Regions from separate parts of the Lysinibacillus sp. genome, predicted to be linked through region 1. Evidence: riboswitches for the same ligand, from Rfam matches in the RefSeq annotation. Region 1 holds a riboswitch; each other region holds the start of a gene.
What was found. Region 1 has a riboswitch for cobalamin ahead of RT445_RS05065 (ATP:cob(I)alamin adenosyltransferase). Riboswitches for the same ligand answer to the same signal wherever they lie in the genome.

Region 1 (3,285 bases):
GAATAATAAGTAAAATAGCAGCTAAGATGAATAATTTTACAGCAATAGCTGTGTTACCCATCAGTAAATGATAAAGTCCCCATGGAGCTAAAATAATGATAGAGCCTAGGAAAGGGACAATATCTATTAACCAAATAATAATCGTCATTGTTATGGCATATTTGGGTTGGATTAATAGAAGTCCAATAAGTGTGACGCCTCCAATAATAAAGCTTACAAATAAGTGTGCCTTCATATAACCGAAAGTTGCATCCTTTAGACGATTAAGGATAATCTTTATTTTCTTTGCAGTGTTGGGCTTTAAATATTTATAAGTGATTTGCTTTAATTTAGGCAAATCAAGCATAAATAGGAATAGAGCAATCATATAAACGAGAAGACTGATAAATAGGCTTGGAATTTCTGAAAAGAAGGCTGAAACTTTGCTATAATTAAAGAAGCTTAAAAAGAATTCTTCAACTTTTTTTATGAAATCCATTGTGGTTTTTTGAAGTGAAGCACTTACTTCTGGTGGAAAGTCTTCTGTATATTTAGAGATATTTTCTTGCATATGGAGCCACATATCTGATAGCTTGGAAATATAATAGGGAGCTTGCTTAGATAGTAAAATTATTTGCGACATGATTTGTGTAATGGACAGATAGCAAATAATAGATATAACCATAACACTCACTATGTATATAAAAGCAACTGCTATTTTCCGTGACATCTTCCATCGCCTTTTAAAGAACATGACGATTGGTTCTAAGAAAAATGCACTTATACCTGCAAATAGTAAAGGCATGGACACAGGGATAATAAAATAGGCAGCTACAAGTAAGGATAGAATCACAATTACTCGAAAAATCAATTTCCTAGCATTAAATTTATTCATAAACTCACCTTCTTTGCGAAAAAATTAAGTTAAGTGTACCATAAATCAAATTTTATTACGTTCTGAATCAATAAAGGTAGGGATAAATTATGGAAAAAGAGATTTTGCAACTTTTTAGTAATCTAACAGAGCGTGACCACGATATTCAATATGAATCTTACGAGGAACTAATGAAAATTATGCAGGAGCCCGTAGATTGGACATATGCAGTATGGGAACAGCTTGTACAAGCACTTACATACAAAGATGGACATGCTCGTGCACGTGCTGCACAAATTTTATGTGCCTTAGCCGCAAAAAGTGATCCAGAAGAAAGGGTATTGGAGGATTTTTTGAAAATTTGGGCTGTGACGTATGATGAGCGATTTGCCACGGCGAGGAACGCGTTACAAGCTATTTGGAAAATTGGATTAGCAGGTCAAGTACAAAGAGACTTAGTTGTCTCGTATCTAGCTAAGAGATTTCAAACATGTTTGGATGAAAAGCATCCCTCTCTTATTCGCTATGATATTATTATTTCTTTTAAAAAGCTTTATGATCAAACGAATGACTCTAAATTAATAGCTATTGCACATCGCTTAATTGATGAAGAGCACGAAGTTAAACACAAAAAGAAATATAAGGCAGCCATCCGTTCAAAGTAGCGAGATGGTGTTTTTTTGTACAGATGTAAAGTTTCTATTTGGAGTACAACTGTTTTTTCCTATTAATATATGGTAAACTGCTTTACAAATGAAATATTCTTGCAGAATAAAGGTGCTAACTAGCATAATCGGGAATTCGGTGAAAAACCGAAGCTGTTTCCGCAACTGTAAGTACAGCCATTATAAAGATATACCACTGTCTCCAAGGAGATGGGAAGGTTCTTTATAGCTCATTAAAATTCATTAATGAATTGTACAAGCCAGGAGACCGACCTTTATTTGAACGTATAACAACTCTTCGGAAGCTAGGAGGATATACGGCAAATTACATAGGTAATGTCATAGTAATTGGCAATCATTATGTTATTTTCGTCGTTCCTTTGCTTAAAGGAGCGGCGTTTTTTTATGCTATCGTTCATGTAAGAATTTATCAAAATGGGAAGGGGGTACATCAAGTGAAAAAGGATGCACGTTATTCTTGTTATCCGTTTATGCGTGAGAAGGCTTCAACGGTTGATTATGAGATTCGAACAGATAGTCTCACAACACATCTAGGGGTTGCATTAGCTGCAGTAAAAAAGGAGGATGTACAAGTTGTCGTAGATGATTTGCTGCTTATATTACCTATGGCTTACCATGTCAATGGTTCAGTCCGAGGAAAGCTAGCAGTAACAGAAGAAGATCTTTCTTGGTTAAGCGAACGCTATGACTTTTATGTTCGTCATGTGAAGGAAGACAAAGTTTTGTTTTACCTCAGGGCACAGAGGCTGCTGCTGCTTTACATCTTTGCCGCAGTGAAGCCAAAAAATCATATCGTACATTACATAAGGTTTCAGAGGAACGAGAGGTACCAGCTATCCTTTTCGACTACTTAGGCTTGTTAGCAAATGTATGCTTTGTCATGGCAGTCTATATGAATCACCAAGCAGGTATAGCTGAAATACCGTTTATTAGTAAATCCTATCCAATGAAAAAGAAAAGGGAGAGTAAGAATGAAGAAAGTATTTAATTTCCAATGGCTATCAGTGCTAGTACTAATATTAGTTTTAGCAGGTTGTGGTACCTCAGAAGATACAAAAAATAAAGAGGCTTCACAGGATACGCAACAAACTGAACAAACAACCTACAAAGTAACAGATGATCGTGGTGTAGAAGTAGAATTTAAAGAAGTACCAAAAACTATTGTTTCTTTACAACCAAGTAATACGGAGATTTTATTTGCACTAGGTGTTGGTGAGAAAATCGTAGGAGCAACAGAGTATGACACATATCCAGAAGCAGCACAAAAAATCGAACGAGTATCTGATTCTCAGAATTTCGATAGTGAACGCATTATAGCCTTAAAGCCAGATGTGGTCATTGCTTACACAATTGGCTCTAAGGATGCATTGAAACCATTAGAAGATGCGGGACTGAAAGTATTTGTTATTGAATCTGCCACATCATTTGATGATGTTTATGGGGATATTGAACAACTAGCTGCTGTAATGGGTGTTGAAGATAAAGGAAATGAATTAAACGAACAGATTAAAGCGAAAATTACTGAAGTACAAACAAAGGTGAAAGAAGTAAAAGCACCGAAAAATGTTTATTTAGAGATTAGTCCTAAGCCAGATATTTATACGGCAGGCGCTGGAACTTTCCAGCAAGAAATATTAAATGCAGCCAATGTTAAGAATGTCTTTGCTGATTTAGACAATTGGGCGCAAGTGTCTGAGGAAGAGGTTATTGCGAAAAATCCAGAGGTTATATTAACAACAGTAAACT
Region 2 (3,285 bases), on a different contig from region 1:
GGTTATAAATGGCATAAGTCCGCAGCACTTGAACATAAAAACTAGAAAACAACCTCTACCATACCTACTGGGAGAGGTTGTTTAAATTATTTTGAAGTTAACTCTTCTTCTGTTACCCATTTATGATTTTTTACTGCCTCACCATTTAAAGTGGAAGTGTAATCCACCATATAAACAGTTGTTTGTACAGCCTCTTCAATATGGACAAGCGCATTTTCCATACCTTTCATATGCGCTGCATCCGTTTTTACTTCTGTACCAGGAGCCAGAGGTGCTTCTTCGGGATCAATTAATTCTTCGTGAATGACCCACTTATGATTTTTAACAGGCTCTTCACCTGTAGTTGGTTCATAGGAAATAACATAAGCAGTCGTATCATAGGCCCCGACTATTTCTGCTTCTGCACCTTTCATACCGTCCATATGCCCGTTCGTAATAATAGCTGTACTTCCTACAGGAAACTTCGGATTTTCAGCAATTTTTAATGTAGCTGGTACTTCGCCTGAACTTGAATGGTTCATTGTCGAATGATCCATTTCTTCAGTCGTATGATTAGATGTAGACGCAGGCTTCGTTTGATCCTCCGTACAAGCAGATAAAGTAAGTAAAGCTAATACTGATAGTAGTGCCATTGACCATTTTTGTTTGAATATCATGTCATATCCTCCTCACTATTTGCTAATACTGTAGCAAATAAATGTGCAGAAATAATGGACATGATCTACTACCAAAAATCAAATCACATCTTTCATCTAACAAGAAAGATGTGAGGAATTATTTATTGAATGGGCATGATTTTCAATGTTTTTTGTAATCGATAGGCGAAGATGCCAGCGAAAATCGCTAAGATAAAATCTTTTGGTAGTGGGGGGATCATCCAGAGCCAAGCTAGTTTATATGAAAAGACCTCTGGTGCACTTGCCCATAGTTTGTAGGCAAAATACATCCAATTTGTCCCTAGGAAATAATTAAGCGCAGTTGCGATTAACGCTGCCGCAATATAGCTTTTCTTTGTTGCACTTCGTTCTACAATTAGTCCTGCAACAAATGCTGCTCCAATAAATGTAATAATAAACCCAAAGGTAGGGCTTAAAATTTGTCCAACTCCCCCACCAAAACGAGCAAAAACAGGCGCTCCTGCTAATCCTATGCACATATAAACTGTACAGGCGAGCGCACCCTTTCTGCTACCAAGAACCAGTCCTGCTAAAATAGCAAAAAACGTTTGTAGTGTAATCGGTACACCACCCACCATCATAAATGGGGCAAAGGAGGTAATATTAGCCCCTATCATCATAAGTGTTGAGAATAACCCAATATAGGTAATGTCAATAGTTCTTAATTTATGATGACTCTGTTGTGTAGCAGTAGCCATAAATTTCACCTCGTTATAAACCTTCTTACTGCTAGTGTAAAAAACGAATATAATTGTGTCAACCTTATTATAGTTTTAAGTTAACTCAATTATAGTGTAGACTAACTAGTTATAAAAATGTATGATAGAATCGTCACAATTTTATAACTTTAAGTACTATTGGTGTGATATTTTTTGAATGTCACTTAAAAGGGAAGTCGGTGGAAGTCCGACGCTGTCCCGCAACTGTAACGAGGAGTCTTATAATATTTTTTGCCACTGTGTTAGTATGGGAAGGCCATTATAGGATGCTGATTCGAAGCCAGGAGACCTGCCATTAGTAATACCTGTAATGCCCACGAGGATGCAAGCAATTACGGACAATAGCTGGATATTTTCTGACTTTGTTTAATCTAGGGTATTTCTATGCGTATTTTCGTATGGAATACCTTTTTTTTATTGCTTCATCCATCAATACTTAGTAGGAGCTTTAAACGGATGAATAAAAAATTTATGTTTTTTTCCTTAATACTTTTCTTCGTATTAATCGTTTCTATGACAATAGCCGTTATGGTTGGGTCTGTATCAGTTACACCCTTCTATGTATGGAAAGTTATTCTTTCTAAAATCCCCATTATACAAAATGGCATAGAGCAAGACTGGAGTCGCTCACAGGAAATCATTATTTGGCAAATAAGAGCACCACGTGTTTTACTCGCAGCTATTGTTGGAGCTGGTCTAGCTATTGCTGGGGCAGCAATTCAGGCACTTGTGAGAAATTCCATTGCTGACCCTTATATATTAGGGATTTCGTCAGGTGCAGCTGTTGGAGCGACCTCAGTAATTATTTTAGGTGCCTTTTCATTTTTAGGAATCTATGCTCTTTCTGTATCTGCATTTTTAGGGTCATTACTTGCCATTGCGCTCGTATTTTTCTTATCACGAGTTGGTGGTCGTGTCTCAATTTTTCGCTTGTTATTGGCTGGGATGGCTGTGTCCTTTATTTTAACGGCCGTTTCCAATTTCATTTTGATGATGTCGAAACAAGAAGGGGCTTTAAAGGCTGTTATGTTTTGGATGCTAGGGAGTCTAGCTGGAGCCAAGTGGAATAATATTGTAATCCCGGCTTTCATATTCTTCCTCGTATTTGGGCTACTATGGCTACACTATCGAAATTTAAATTTATTATTACTAGGGGAAGAGGCAGCTGTAACATTAGGGGTTAATTTACAGCAATTTCGTATTCAGCTCATTTTACTTGTTTCGTTGTTAACTGGTGTACTTGTCGCAGTCAGTGGCTCTATTGGATTTGTGGGATTAATCATTCCACATATCGTTCGGTTAATTGTGGGGTCAAACTATAAATATGTGATACCTATTAGTGCTTTAATTGGAGGAATCTTTTTAGTGTGGGCAGATGCTTTTGCCCGAATAATCATCGCACCTCAAGAAATGCCAATTGGTATTATAACGGCCTTTTGTGGAGGACCATTTTTTATTTGGCTACTCCGTCGTAACAATTATTCTTTCGGTGAAGGGGACTAACTTATATGACATTAGAAGCGAAGCAGCTATCATTCTCCATTTACGATGAGCGTATACTACATGAAGTAAGTATTCAAATAAAAGAAAAACAACTTGTTGGACTCATTGGCCCTAATGGTAGCGGCAAATCCACATTGCTAAAAAATATGTATCGTCTGCTAAAACCGGAAAGTGGTACGGTATTATTAAACGAACAAGATATTTTAAAGCAATCAAGTAAATCGATTGCTAAAAATTTAGCCGTTGTTAGTCAAGAAACACCTGTTTTATTTGACTTCACCGTACATGATTTAGTCAGTATGGGAAGAACGCCACATAAAAAACTATTGGAGCTTGATCAAGAACAAGATTTCCGAATTGTGGCAGATGCTCTTCTACAAACTGGT
Region 3 (3,285 bases), on a different contig from region 1:
ATTGGATATATAGTCTTTTTTCTTTTCATCAATACGAGTCTCTACATATATTACCTCAGTGCCATCAGGTGATAGCTGGGGATCTGCTACCGATTTTAAGTGATAAAGATCTTCTGGTTGAATTCCTTGTTTCGATGTCATGTTCTTACTCCTTTGGATTTGTAATTTTTATTGCCTTATTACAATACTTCGACACCCTAAGTAATATTCCTGCTATTTAATAGAATCTTTTACTATTTCCCAATATTCAGTTGATTTTGTTCTACGATAAAATTTATAAAAGGGCTCATGAGGACGTGCATACTCCTGATAAAGACTTATAATTTGTAGCACAAAGCCTTCAATCTGTTCTACCCCTACCTTTTTTGCAAATAATGTGCCAGCCTGTGCCTTTGCCCCCATCGGTATAGCCCCTAAATAAACATCAAAGCTTTCGTTTTGATAAACGAGTCCTATATCATCAAAAGATGGGTTATAGCAGGCAGATGCACAGCCATTCACGTTAACACGCACTCTCGAAGGGACCTGAATCCTCTCTAACGTATGATAGAGCTGTTCTGTAATATGCACTGCCTCCATTTTTTCACCATCACAAAAATCACATGCCTTCATGACGATATTAGGTACTGCTGGTGCAATATGTAGACCCGCTTCCTGTAAGGCTTGAACAGCTTGTGCGGCAGCACTCGTCGGGACGGATACTATAATACTATAAGAAGCCGAATACTTAATTGCCCCCTTTTCTCCAACAATCTCGGCTATTTTTTGAAATTGTGCTGGCGTGTAATGCTTATTAATAATGCCAGGACTGACAGCTAAGCGTGTAAATTCGCCTTGTTGGCTAAGTGTTTCGAAGGTTTGATCTGGTACGTTTTTTTGAAATGCATTCATGGATATCTCTCCTTATGAAAAAGGAGCTAGCAAAAACGCTAGCTCGGATTGTTGTTAGATTAAAAATTTTCAGGATAGAAGCCTTTTGCTAAAATTTCAATCGCCTCTGCTGCTCGAACTCCTTCAGATGCTGCTGATAGCGGAAGAATAACAAAGCGCTCATTTTTAACAGCTTCCATCTCCTTTAATGCGGGATCATTTTTTAAGAATTGAATCTTTTGTTCTGCTGTTGTTTCACCGTAATCAATGACAACCACCACCTCTGGGTTACGGTCTACTGCATCTTCTTTTGATACGGTTGTCCAGCCGGATTCCACATCACCAAAAATATTTTGACCACCAGCGATGGTCACTAGCTCATTCATAAAGTTTTGACCAGCTGTAAAGATATCCTTTTCACCGCTGTCAAACACTAACACACGTAAATTTTCATCATCTTTCGGTAATTTCGACTGTACATTTTCTACGTCTTTCGTCATTTGCTCAATTAAGGCTTCTCCACGATCCTCCACCCGGAAAATCTTCGCGATATTGCGAATATCAGTGAAAATATCCTCTAATGTCGGCTTTGTCATATTGGAAGCTGTATGTAAATACGTATGAATCCCTAATGCCTCTAGCTCTTCCGGAGTTCCTACGCCCTTTTCACCAAAGCCACTTTTCCAGCCTGCATATAAGAAATCCGCCTCTGCATCAATTACTTGCTCCTTCGTTGGATATTGATCTGAAAGCACAGGGACCTTATCGTAAGCTTCTTGTAATGGCTCATAGATTGTATCATCTAAGTAAGCTGTTCCTACCATGGAATCCTCTAATCCTAATGCCAGCATGATTTCCGTTACATGCTGATTTAAACTAATCGCTTTTTTTGGTGCTTCCTTATATGTTTGCGTTGTATCATTATTTTCGATCGTTACTTCTGTTGTTGCTGTCTCGGACGGCTCAACCTTTTCACCCTGTTCTGCAGACTCTTTGTTGTCCGTTGCATTACAAGCGCCTAAAACAGCTACTAAGGCAATGACCATGATGAGCCATAAACTATTCCATTTCTTCATGTCCTAATCTCCTTTGTTATGAATATAGTTTTGAGGGCATAAAAAAACCCTCTTGTCGCCAAGAGAGAAGCATAGTGAAAAAATGGTATGGTCACCTTTATCACTATCCCCATCCTCGTGGTTCTTAGTTAACAGTTCATATTGGCAGGTATCCTGGCTTAGGTTCATCATCTATACGCCTTCCCATAGCTACACTACAGTGGCACGTTGTATAGACTCCCCATTTACAGTTGCGGGACAGCATCGGAATTACACCGATTTCCCTTTTAAGCAAATGACAAATGCCATTTGCACCAATACATTTTATAATGGTTAATACTATTGATAGACTAGCAGAAGAAGATTAATCACGCAATGAGGAACATGGCGTGACATCCATAATCCCCATTATATTAGCACTATTTCGACATAAAGACGAACTATTTTACAAGAAATATTTCTACGAGAATTCTGTTACAATGGGAAGAAAGCAATGGATAGAAACGAGGATTGGTTATGTACAAAACAATTGGTGTACTTGCGCATGTCGATGCAGGGAAAACAACATTTTCTGAGCAAGTACTTTTTCATACAAATAGTATTCAAGCCCGAGGCCGTGTCGATCACCAGGATACCTTTCTCGATAATCATGAATTAGAGCGCAAGCGTGGCATCACCATATTTGCCGAGCAAGGTCGCATGAACATCGGCGATGATACATACACGTTAATTGATACACCAGGGCATGTCGATTTCTCCCCTGAAATGGAGCGTTCCATTCGAGTCATGGATTACGCCATTATTATTATCAGTGCAGTGGAGGGCGTGCAAGGTCATACAGAAACAGTATGGCAGCTGTTACGTAAATATCATGTCCCAACCTTCTTTTTTATCAATAAAATCGATCGTGAAGGGGCCAACGTAGAGGCAGTCATGAAGCAGCTACGTAAAGATTGCTCACCAGATGTCTTGTTGATCGATGAACCGCTTCGAGCAGATTATCTTTCTAGTAGTATGATGGAATGGCTGGCAGAGCGAGATGAAGAATTACTCGATGCCTTTTTGAATGAATCGTTGGAACATGAACAATGTCTAGCACAGCTAAAGGACATGATTACAAGTGAATGTGCTTTCCCTTGCTTTACAGGCTCGGCCTTAAAGGATGAGGGCATTCAGGAATTTATTGCCCAGCTTCCTCTATTAACCGATACTCATTTTGAACAGGATGCACCGTTTCAGGGAGAGGTTTTTAAAATACGACACGACGGCCACCAGCGTTTAACCTTTATGAAGGCCATGCAGGGGTCCTTACATGTGCGGGATGAATTTACCTTTGGCGAGACAACAGAAAAAATCACAG

Region 2: linked by a shared signal. The riboswitch ahead of RT445_RS04710 (FecCD family ABC transporter permease) and the one ahead of RT445_RS05065 (ATP:cob(I)alamin adenosyltransferase) in region 1 are both predicted to bind cobalamin.
Region 3: linked by a shared signal. The riboswitch ahead of RT445_RS18870 (ABC transporter substrate-binding protein) and the one ahead of RT445_RS05065 (ATP:cob(I)alamin adenosyltransferase) in region 1 are both predicted to bind cobalamin.

The regions. Positions count from the first base shown of each region.
Region 1 is NZ_DAMDAY010000013.1:682-3,966, reverse strand. It holds gene ytvI (sporulation integral membrane protein YtvI) at 1-874, opposite strand, end outside; gene RT445_RS05070 (hypothetical protein) at 964-1,518, shown strand; cobalamin riboswitch at 1,612-1,809, shown strand; partial or broken gene RT445_RS05065 (ATP:cob(I)alamin adenosyltransferase) at 1,974-2,527, shown strand; gene RT445_RS05060 (ABC transporter substrate-binding protein) at 2,511-3,285, shown strand, end outside.
Region 2 is NZ_DAMDAY010000011.1:32,803-36,087, reverse strand. It holds gene RT445_RS04725 (response regulator transcription factor) at 1-45, shown strand, start outside; gene RT445_RS04720 (YdhK family protein) at 87-656, opposite strand; gene RT445_RS04715 (biotin transporter BioY) at 779-1,375, opposite strand; cobalamin riboswitch at 1,519-1,707, shown strand; gene RT445_RS04710 (FecCD family ABC transporter permease) at 1,853-2,899, shown strand; gene RT445_RS04705 (heme ABC transporter ATP-binding protein) at 2,905-3,285, shown strand, end outside.
Region 3 is NZ_DAMDAY010000112.1:4,570-7,854, reverse strand. It holds gene RT445_RS18880 (S9 family peptidase) at 1-141, opposite strand, end outside; gene RT445_RS18875 (NAD(P)/FAD-dependent oxidoreductase) at 214-891, opposite strand; gene RT445_RS18870 (ABC transporter substrate-binding protein) at 951-1,946, opposite strand; cobalamin riboswitch at 2,073-2,259, opposite strand; gene RT445_RS18865 (elongation factor G) at 2,442-3,285, shown strand, end outside.